One region of the Ancylobacter sp. SL191 genome, then DNA from elsewhere that is predicted to be linked to it. Evidence: riboswitches for the same ligand, from Rfam matches in the RefSeq annotation. Region 1 holds a riboswitch; the other holds the start of a gene.
The links. Region 1 has a riboswitch for cobalamin ahead of OU996_RS00090 (ribonucleoside-diphosphate reductase subunit alpha). Riboswitches for the same ligand answer to the same signal wherever they lie in the genome.
Positions count from the first base shown of each region.

Region 2: linked by a shared signal. The riboswitch ahead of OU996_RS02870 (ABC transporter substrate-binding protein) and the one ahead of OU996_RS00090 (ribonucleoside-diphosphate reductase subunit alpha) in region 1 are both predicted to bind cobalamin.

Region 1 covers NZ_CP113056.1:16,046-20,920, reverse strand. Annotated here, with positions in the region: gene OU996_RS00090 (ribonucleoside-diphosphate reductase subunit alpha) at 1-2,727, opposite strand, end outside; cobalamin riboswitch at 2,838-3,051, opposite strand; gene OU996_RS00085 (hypothetical protein) at 3,334-4,242, shown strand; gene OU996_RS00080 (cupin domain-containing protein) at 4,520-4,875, shown strand, end outside.
Region 2 covers NZ_CP113056.1:648,594-653,468, reverse strand. Annotated here, with positions in the region: gene OU996_RS02880 (ABC transporter ATP-binding protein) at 1-638, opposite strand, end outside; gene OU996_RS02875 (FecCD family ABC transporter permease) at 635-1,672, opposite strand; gene OU996_RS02870 (ABC transporter substrate-binding protein) at 1,669-2,718, opposite strand; cobalamin riboswitch at 2,825-3,037, opposite strand; gene OU996_RS02865 (ABC transporter permease subunit) at 3,191-4,009, opposite strand; gene OU996_RS02860 (ABC transporter permease) at 4,009-4,875, opposite strand, start outside.

The sequences.
Region 1 (4,875 bases):
GACATGGGTGGCCGAGCGCGAACGCAGGTAATAGGTGGTCTTAAGCCCGCGCTTCCAGGCGAGTCGATAGGTCTCGTCGAGCTTGCGGCCCGAAGGATTGGCGACATAGAGGTTTAGCGATTGCGACTGGTCGATCCATTTCTGCCGGCGTGCCGCCGCTTCGATCAGCCAAACAGCATCGATCTCAAAAGCGGTGGCGTAAAGCGTCTTGAGATCGTCCGGGATGCGGTCGATGGCATTGATGCTGCCATCGTAATATTTGAGGTCGGACACCATCACCTCATCCCACAGGCCGCGGCTTTTCAGGTCGCGCACGAGGAACTCGTTCACCACGGTGAAGTCGCCGGACATGTTCGATTTGACGAAGAGGTTCTGGTAGGCCGGCTCGATCGACTGCGACACGCCGCAAATATTGGAGATGGTCGCGGTCGGGGCGATCGCCATGGTGTTGGAATGGCGCATGCCGGTCGTCGTCACCCGCGCGCGAAGCCCCTCCCAATCGAGTGTCGTCGAGCGGTCGAGGTCGAGCGCGCCGCGCGCCTCGGCGAGTAGTTCGATACTGTCGATCGGAAGCACGCCCTGTGACCAGAGCGAGCCCTCGAACGAGGGGTAGCGTCCGCGCTCAGCGGCCAGATCCACCGAGGCGGAGATGGCGTGGAAGCTCACCGCCTCCATGCTTTCGTCGGCGAAGCGCACGGCGGCGTCGGAGCCGTAAGCGATACGCAACGCGTGCAGCGCATCCTGAAAGCCCATGATGCCGAGGCCGACGGGGCGGTGCCTCAGGTTGGAGCGCCGGGTCTCCGGGATCGTGTAGAAGTTGATGTCGATGACGTTGTCGAGCATGCGCATCGCCGTCGCAATGGTGCGCGACAGATGCGCATGGTCGAGCCCGTCCGGCGTGATGTGCGCAACCAGGTTGACCGAGCCGAGATTGCAGACCGCCACCTCGTCATGCGACGTGTTCAGCGTGATCTCGGTGCACAGATTGGACGAATGCACCACGCCGACATGGCCCTGCGGCGAGCGGATGTTGCACGGATCCTTGAAGGTGATCCAGGGGTGCCCGGTCTCGAACAGCATCGTCAGCATGCGACGCCACAGGTCGAGCGCCCGCACCTGCCGGAACACCTGCATCTCGCCACGCGCGGCCCTCGCCTCATAGGCCTCATAGGCGACCTTGAAGGCGGGGCCGGTGAGGTCGTGAAGGTCCGGCGTCTCGTCGGGCGAGAACAGGGTCCACACCCCGTCCGCCTCCACCCGCTCCAGAAACAGGTCCGGCACCCAATTGGCAGTGTTCATGTCATGGGTGCGGCGGCGGTCGTCGCCGGTGTTCTTTCGCAGGTCGAGGAATTCCTCGATGTCGACATGCCAGGTTTCGAGATAGGCGCAGACCGCGCCCTTGCGCTTGCCGCCCTGGTTGACCGCGATGGCGGTGTCGTTGGCCACTTTCAGGAACGGCACGACGCCCTGGCTCTCGCCATTGGTGCCCTTGATGTGCGCGCCCAATCCCCGCACCTGCGTCCAGTCATTGCCGAGCCCGCCGGAATATTTGGCCAGCAGCGCGTTGTCCTTGATCGCCTTGAAGATGCCGTCGAGATCATCCGCCACCGTGGTGAGGAAGCAGGAGGCAAGCTGCGCGCGCGGTGTGCCGGCATTGAACAGGGTCGGCGTCGAGGCCATGAAGTCGAAGGAGGACAGAAGCCGGTAGAACTCGATGGCCCGTGCCTCGCGGTCGACCTCGCGCAAGGCGAGCCCCATGGCGACGCGCATGAAGAAGGCCTGCGGCAGCTCGAAGCGGGTGCCGCGCGCATGCAGGAAATAGCGGTCATAGAGCGTCTGCAGGCCGAGATAGTCGAATTGCAGGTCGCGCTCCGGCAGTAGGGCTACGACAAGCCGCTCGATATCGAACCGGGCCAGTTCCGGGTCGATCCGCTCTTCCTCGATGCCGCGGGCGAGATAGGCGCGGAAATAGTCGCCATAGCGCTCGGCCATCTCCGCCTGCGTCGCCTGATCGGGCCGTCCGGCGAGGAAGCTCAGCGCCTCGCGGCGCAGCTTGTCGAGCAGCAGCCGAGCGGACACCCTGGCATAGTTCGGTTCGCGCTCGATCAGAGTGCGGGCGGCGAGGATCGGCGCCAGCGCGATCTCGTCCTGGCTGATGCCGTCATAAAGATTGCGGCGGGTCTCGACGAGGATGGCGGCGGCGGAGACATCGTCCAACCCCTGCGCCGCCTCGCCGATGACAGCTTCCAGCCGCGCGGCGTCGAGCGGCACGCGGGCGCCGTCCGCCCTGGTCATGGACAGGGACGGCACAAGCGGCGCCGCGACCTTGACCGCCGCCCGCTCGCGCGCCCGCTCCTCGCGGTACAGCACATAGGCGCGGGCGACCTTGTGGTGTTCCCCGCGCATCAGCGCGAGTTCGACCTGATCCTGCACATCCTCGATATGGAAGGTGCGGCCTGTATCGGCGCGGCGGGTGAGACCGGCGACGATCTGCGAGGTGAGGTCCGCGACGATGTCGTGCACGCGACGCGAGGCCGCGGCGCTGGAACCCTCGACCGCAAGAAACGCCTTGGTCAGCGCGACGGCGATCTTCGACGCATCGAAGGGCGTCACCGCGCCATTGCGGCGGATGAGCTGGAAGCCTGGCGTGCTGGCATGGTCCGCCGCAGGCGCGGAGAACGGATGAGGCCGGTCGGTCACCGGCACGGCATCGGAAACGAGAGACATCGGCGAACCCCAATCAGGATTGGGGGCAAAGGCCGAGCGACGCATCGGCGCGGCCGACGGCATAAATCACCGGCGGACGCGCGAACGCACCACCGGGACACCCCGCCCAGGGACGACTATGTTGCTACGGCAGGTCTCCTGGCTCGCGGGTCACCGCCTTTCGTCCGGCCTTCCCGGAACTCTCGTTCCAGTGACGCTGAATGGACGACAGGCTCGCCGCTTACAGTTGCGGGGGCAGCGCCGGCATCGCCTCATAAGGCTCACCGGCTTCCCTCTTAGCCCCTGAACCAAACGACTCAGGGGACCGAAGCGTCAACATATAGGCATCGGCGCCCAAAGTTGGTCAACATATGGTTTCAGTGTCGTATCTCGATTGAGGAGGGATTTGTCGAAACTGAAAGATCCAAGCCCTGAACTCATCGGCCAGCGACCGGCATCGTGGAGTGCCCCGCCACATGGATTGGGCATATCTGCCGCCGCTGGGATCTCACGCTGTTCGATGATGGGGCGGCGCGTTTGAACGAGCTGGCCTGCTGCGCGTGCATTGGCCTTTTAGGATCGATAGTATCTCGCCCACCTCATTGAGGAGCGCGCGCGAGGGGAACTATGGTGAGCGCCATCCGGCTCGTGTTGTCGGCAGACGAGATTCTCGCCCATCCGCATTTCAGGATGTCGCGAGACATTTATATCCGCGAAATGCTCGACCTGCACGAGAACCAGCCGGCGGATAACCGGTTGCTGATCGATGGCGGGACCGCGTCCATCTTCTTCAATGTCATCATCATGGACGCGGGCTACCGCCCCGATGTGCGCTCCACCTGGCCGACCATGCAGCTGCTGAAAAGTCGGATGGAGGCCCTTGGTATGGCAAGCGGCCGTCGCACCCATGATATTGTGCGCCGACTTATCGATCGAGAATATATCACGACCTTTCCAGCTCAACGCGACAGACGCAGCACTTTGATTGCGCCCACTGAAAAGATGCTGGCCCACGACCAGCGCTCGCTGATTGTTTATTTTCATCCATTGCATGCAATGTTCCCCCACCCTGGATATCCCGAGCCGATGCGACGGGATCCGGCCTTTCATCGCGCGGCTCGGGAAGTGAGCGTCGCGTTTCTGGCGCATGCGCAGCAGTTCATCCTGGCGAATCCGGTGATTACGTTCTTTCTGCCGCGTCAGGCCGGCCATATGATCCTGACCAAGCTCATGCATCTGTGCAGCGATCAGGACGATCATGGGGTGCCGAAGGTGTCGTTCGTTAGGATCGGCGACAGCTTCGGGGTGTCGCGCACCCATGTCCGCAAGTTGCTGCGGGAGGCGGAGAGCCTGGGCTTTGTCCGGCTGTTGGGAAACAGTGTCGCCGTCACCCCGGCCTGCCGCGCCGGCTTCGAGCGGTTCCTGGCCGATACCATGGCCGGCAATGATCTCGTCTACCGGATGGCCATGGAAAAACTGGTTTCAACGGATGCCGCCAGTGCGCAATCTATAGATGCGGCCATAGCGGGCCTCTAGTTAGGCGCGAAATAAAGCGTCGGCCGTGCCGCCTGGATCAGCCTCCTGAAGGGCTGGTATCTCAGAACCGGCGGAAATTGCTTCCCCACTTCCGAGAATATGCAGGCGAAAAGTTCCGTAACACTTCCGGAACGGCGCTTCTAATGTCTCTCCAGCTTGAGCGCGGCTTCTGGGGAAGAGGTCGATCAGGTGACTTTCAGCGCGCGCCTGCGTCGCTGACCGAGCGCCGGGCAGCGTCGGCGCGCACGCGATCGCAACATTACCATCGGGGGATGCCATGGTACCCATTGTTGTCTCAGAGAACATTGCGCGCAATCACGTGCAGGGGGCGACTGATCCGGCGGTCAACTGGCTGGGCGCCTTCGCCACCTGCGGTGGGCATGGCGCTACCCAATCCTCGACCATCGTTTACGAAATCCCTTCCGGCGGACGCCTGGGCTGGCACACCGATGCCACGGAGGAAACCCAGTATATCCTGTCTGGAAAAGGCGAGCTGCTGATGGAGGATGGCACCCAGGCCATCGGGCCGGGAAGTGTCTTCGCTCTGCCCGCTAATGTGCGGCATGACATCGTCAATACGGGCAACGAGACGCTTCACGCCGTCGCGTTCTTTGCTGCGGCCATGTTCACCCA
Region 2 (4,875 bases), 630 kb from region 1:
AGCCGTCCGCCTGACAGCACGCCGATCCGGTCGCAGAACAGCGCGGCGAGGTTGAGGTCGTGCAGCGCCACGATGCAGGTGAGGCCCAGCCGCCGCACCAGCGCGAGAATGCCGAGTTGGTGCTGGATGTCGAGATGGTTGGTCGGCTCGTCGAGGATCAGCTCGCGCGGCTCCTGCGCCAGGGCGCGGGCGATATGCACCCGCTGGCGCTCCCCGCCGGACAGGGTGTGCCACAACTGGTCATGCCGCTCGGTGAGGCCGACGCGGGCAAGCGCGGCCTCGACCGCCGCCTCGTCGCGCGCGCTCCACGCGGCAAAAGCCGCCCGGTGCGGGGTACGCCCGAGCCGCACCACGTCGCAGACCGTGAGCGCCACCTCGGTCGCCGCCTGCTGCTCGACAAAGGCGAGGCGGCGGGACAGGTCGCGACGGCCGAGGTCGCCAATGTCTCGCCCGTCCAGCGTGACCACGCCGCTCGAGACCTTGCGCAGCCGGCACAGCAGGCGCAGCAGGCTGGATTTGCCCGAGCCATTGGGCCCGATCAGGCCGAGCACACGGTTCGGCGCGACCTCAAGGCTCACCCCGTCGACGATCAGCTTGCCGCCGGCGCTCCAGCGCACCTCATGCGTCGCGAGGGTCATGCCGGACGCCTCGCGCGGTGGAGGATGATGGCGAAGGCCGGCGCGCCGACCAGCGCCGTCACCACGCCGATCGGCAGGATCTGCTGCGGCACGAGGATGCGCGAGAGCACATCGGCGAGGATCATGAACACCGCGCCGATGACGAGGCAGGCCGGCAGCAGCCGGGCATGGCCGGGGCCGACGAGGAAGCGGGCGGCATGGGGGATCACCAGCCCGACAAAGCCGACCGTGCCGACGATGGCGACCATGGTGGCGGTAAGCAGCGCGGTGGTGGCGAGCAGCACCAGCCGCACGCGGGTGACCGCGATGCCGAGCGAGGCCGCCGCATCGGCGCCGAAGGCGAAGGCGTCGAGCGCCTTGGCGTGGACCATGCAGATGACGAAGCCGGCCAGCGCCACCGGCGCGGCGACCCAGAGATCGGGCCAGCGCACGCCGCCGAAATTGCCCAGGAGCCAGAACATCACCCCGCGCGCCTGCTCCGCGCTGGCGAGCGTGGTGACGATGGTGGCGGTGGCGGCGTTGAACAGCTGCGAGCCGGCGACGCCGGCCAGGATCACCCGGTCGCTCGCCCCGCCGGCCCCGGCGGCCAGCAGGCCGACAAGGCCGAGCGCGGCCACCGAGCCGAGAAAGGCGCCGCCGGACACGCCGAGCGTCGCCCCGCCAAGACCGAGGATCATTACGCAGACCGCCCCGGTGGAGGCGCCGGCCGAGACGCCGAGAATATAGGGCTCGGCCAGCGGGTTGCGCAGCAGCGCCTGCAGGATGGCGCCCGAGAGCGCCAGCGCGCCGCCGCACAGCGCGGCCATCAGCGCCCGGCTCAGCCGGTACTCGAAGATCACCCCCTGCTGGATCGCCCCGACCGGAAAGCCGAGATCGAACAGCCCGTTGCCGAGCGCCTTGAGGGCGACGGAAAGCGGGATCGGCATCTCGCCGACGCTCACCGCCAGCGCGACGGCGAGCACCAGCGCGATGGCGGCGAGGCCGGCGACGGCAATCCGCGCCGGCCAGTTAGGCCCTACGACCAGGTGGCTCAATGGCTGAGACCGAAGCCCTGCACCGCCGTGGCGATGGCTTCCAGACCGTCCACCGTGTCCATGCCGGGCCGCGTGGCGCCGACATCGACGATGACGATGCGGTTGTTCTTCACCGCGGCGAGCTGGCTGGCGACCGGGTCTGTCGCGAGGAAGTTCAGCTTGGCCTCGATGGCGTCGGCGGGGAAGCGGCGGCGGTCCATCTTCACCAGCACCAGAACGTCGGGATCGCTGGCGGCGATGGTCTCCCAGCCAACCAGCGGCCATTCCTCCTCGGTGGTGATGATGTTGCGCGCGCCGATCTCGGCCATCAGATAGGCCGGCACGCCGTTCTTGCCGGCGAGGAAGGCGTCGCCCTTGATGTCCTTGCTGGAGAACCAGACGGCCATGGAGACGTTCTTGGCCTTCAGCGCCGCCACCGACGCGACCGCCGCCGCCTCGCGGGCCTTGAGTTCCGCGATGAGCGCGTCCGCCCGGTCGGCGACGTCGAAGATGGCGCCGAATTCGCGGATGTTCCGGTAGAGCAGCTCGGTCGTGTACATCTGCGTGCGCACGCCGTCGCCGGCTCCGCTATTGTCCTTGCCAACGCAGTCGGTGGGCGAGACATAGACCGGCACCTTCACCGCATCGAAGCGGCTGCGCTTGCCGATGATGCCGTTGGGGCCGATGTGCCATTCATACATGGCGACGACGAGGTCCGGCTCCTGACCGACCACCGCCTCGAAGCTCGGATCATTGTCGGCGAGGCGCTTCACCTTGGCGTTCACCGCCTCATAGGGTTTGGCGACCGGGCTGAACCACAGCGCGCTGGCGACCACGCGGTCGCCGAGGCCGAGGGCGTAGAGGATTTCGGTCTGCGCCTGGCCGATGCTGACGACGCGCTGCGGGGCGTGGTCGATCACCACCTTGGCTCCGCAATTCTCCAGCGTCAGCGGGTAGGTGGTGCCGGCCATGCCCGTCTCGGGCAGGCCGAGGCCGGCGAGAAGGCCGAGCGCCAGAAGGCCGCCCCGCAGGGACTGGCGGAAAAGGTTGGTATTCGTTCTGAACATGTTGTCGCTTCCTGGTCAGGAAGACGAGCCGCGCAAAGGGCACCAGCGCCCGCGCGGCCTTTCGGGCCCGCGCATGGCCAGCAACCTTCGGAGCACCCCGCCCGAATGGTGGTTCGCGATTCGAGGCAGGTCTCCTGGCTCGCGGGTCAACGCTGGCTCCACCCGGCCTTCCCGGCGCGTGCGCGCCAGTGGACGATGGGTGGAGGGCTCGCCGCTTACAGTTGCGGGGGCAGCCCCGGTCTTGGCGCAGAGCGCCGCACCGGGTTCCCTCTTAGCTCCGGGCGCGAACACCCGGAGAACCTCGATCGGGTCGATCTGACACGGAGAGGGGGCGCATCGTCAAGCACCCCTAGGCTGGTGCCTCCCCACCCGCGTCACATCGCCGACGCGACCGAGGGGACGCTATCCTAAAAGATATAATGTATCAATAGCGCGCCGCCGTCTCAGTTAGTGTTGAGCGACGCGGCGGTCCTTATCCCGCCGCCGCCAGCCGCTCCGCCTTCTGGCGCTCGATCTCCTGCCGCTTGGTCAGGATGGAGGCGAAGATCACCACCACGGTGACGATGCCGATGAGGATGGTGCAGGCGGCGTTGATCTCCGGCGTCACGCCGAGGCGCACCTGGGAATAGATGCGCATGGGCAGCGTGGTCGCGCCGGGGCCGGTGGTGAAGCTGGCGATGACCAGATCGTCCAGCGACAGGGTGAAGGCCAGCATCCAGCCGGACACCACCGCCGGCAGGATGATCGGCAGGGTGATGACGAAAAAGGTCTTGAAGGGCGGGCAGCCGAGATCGAGCGCGGCTTCCTCCAGCGAGCGGTCGAAGGTCACGAGGCGCGACTGCACCACCACCGAGACGAAGCACATGGTGAAGGTGATGTGCGCCAGCGTGATGGTCCAGAAGCCGCGGTCGATGCTGACGGCCACGAAGAGCAGCAGCAGCGACAGGCCGGTGATGACTTCCGGCATCACCAGCGGCGCATAGACCATGCCGGAGAACAGCGTGCGGCCATAGAAGCGCCCGTAGCGGGTGAGCGCGATGGCCGCCAGCGTGCCGAGCACGGTAGCGACGCTCGCGGTGATGAAGGCGACGCGCAGCGTCACCCAGGCGGCGTCGAGCAGCTGCTGGTTCTGGAACAGCTGGACGTACCAGTGGGTCGAGAAGCCCGCCCACACCGTCACCATGCGCGAGGCGTTGAAGGAGTAGATCACCAAGAGCAGGATCGGCAGATAGAGAAAGGCGAAGCCGAGCACGATGGAGGTGACGTTGAACCAGGAGAGGCCTTTTCTCATCAACGCTTCTCCATCTCGCGGGCCTGGACGTTCTGGTAGAACACGATGGGGATCACCAGCACCATCAGGAGCAGCACCGCCACCGCCGAGGACACCGTCCAGGAGCGGTTCACCGAGAACTCCGTCCACAGCACCTTGCCGATCATCAGCGTGTCGGAGCCGCCCAGCAGGTCGGGGATGACGAACTCGCCCACCGCCGGGATGAAGCAGAGCAGGCAGCCGGCGAACACGCCCGGCAGCGAGAGCGGCCAGGTGATCTTCCAGAAGGCGGCGAAGGGCGGGCAGCCAAGATCCGCGGCGGCTTCCAGGAGCGTCTCGTCCATCTTCTCCAGCGCCGAATAGAGCGGCAGGATCATGAAAGGCAGGTAGGAATAGACGATGCCGATATAGACCGCGGTGTCGGTGGCGAGGATCTGCAGCGGCTCGTCGATCAGCCCGAGCGCGAACAGAAGCTGGTTGAGCAGCCCTTCCGGCGACAGGATGCCGATCCACGCATAGACGCGGATGAGGAAGGAGGTCCAGAACGGCAGGATCACCAGCATCAGCAGCGTCGGGCGGATGGATTTCGGCGCCCGCGCCATGGCGTAGGCGATGGGATAGCCGACCATCAGCAGCAGCACGGTCGAGATGCCGGCGATCCAGAGGCTGGAGCCATAGGCCTCGATGAAGTCATTGTCCCAGCTCAGCACATAGCCGTAATTGTCGAAGGACAGCTCGCTGAAGGCGTCCTTGAAGGCGTCCCATCCGGCCGCGAGGTCGAAGGTGGGCACATAGGGCGGCTGGGCGATGGCGTCCTGCGACAGGCTGATCTTGAAGACGATCAGGAAGGGGACGAGGAACAGCGCCACGAGCCAGAGATAGGGGAT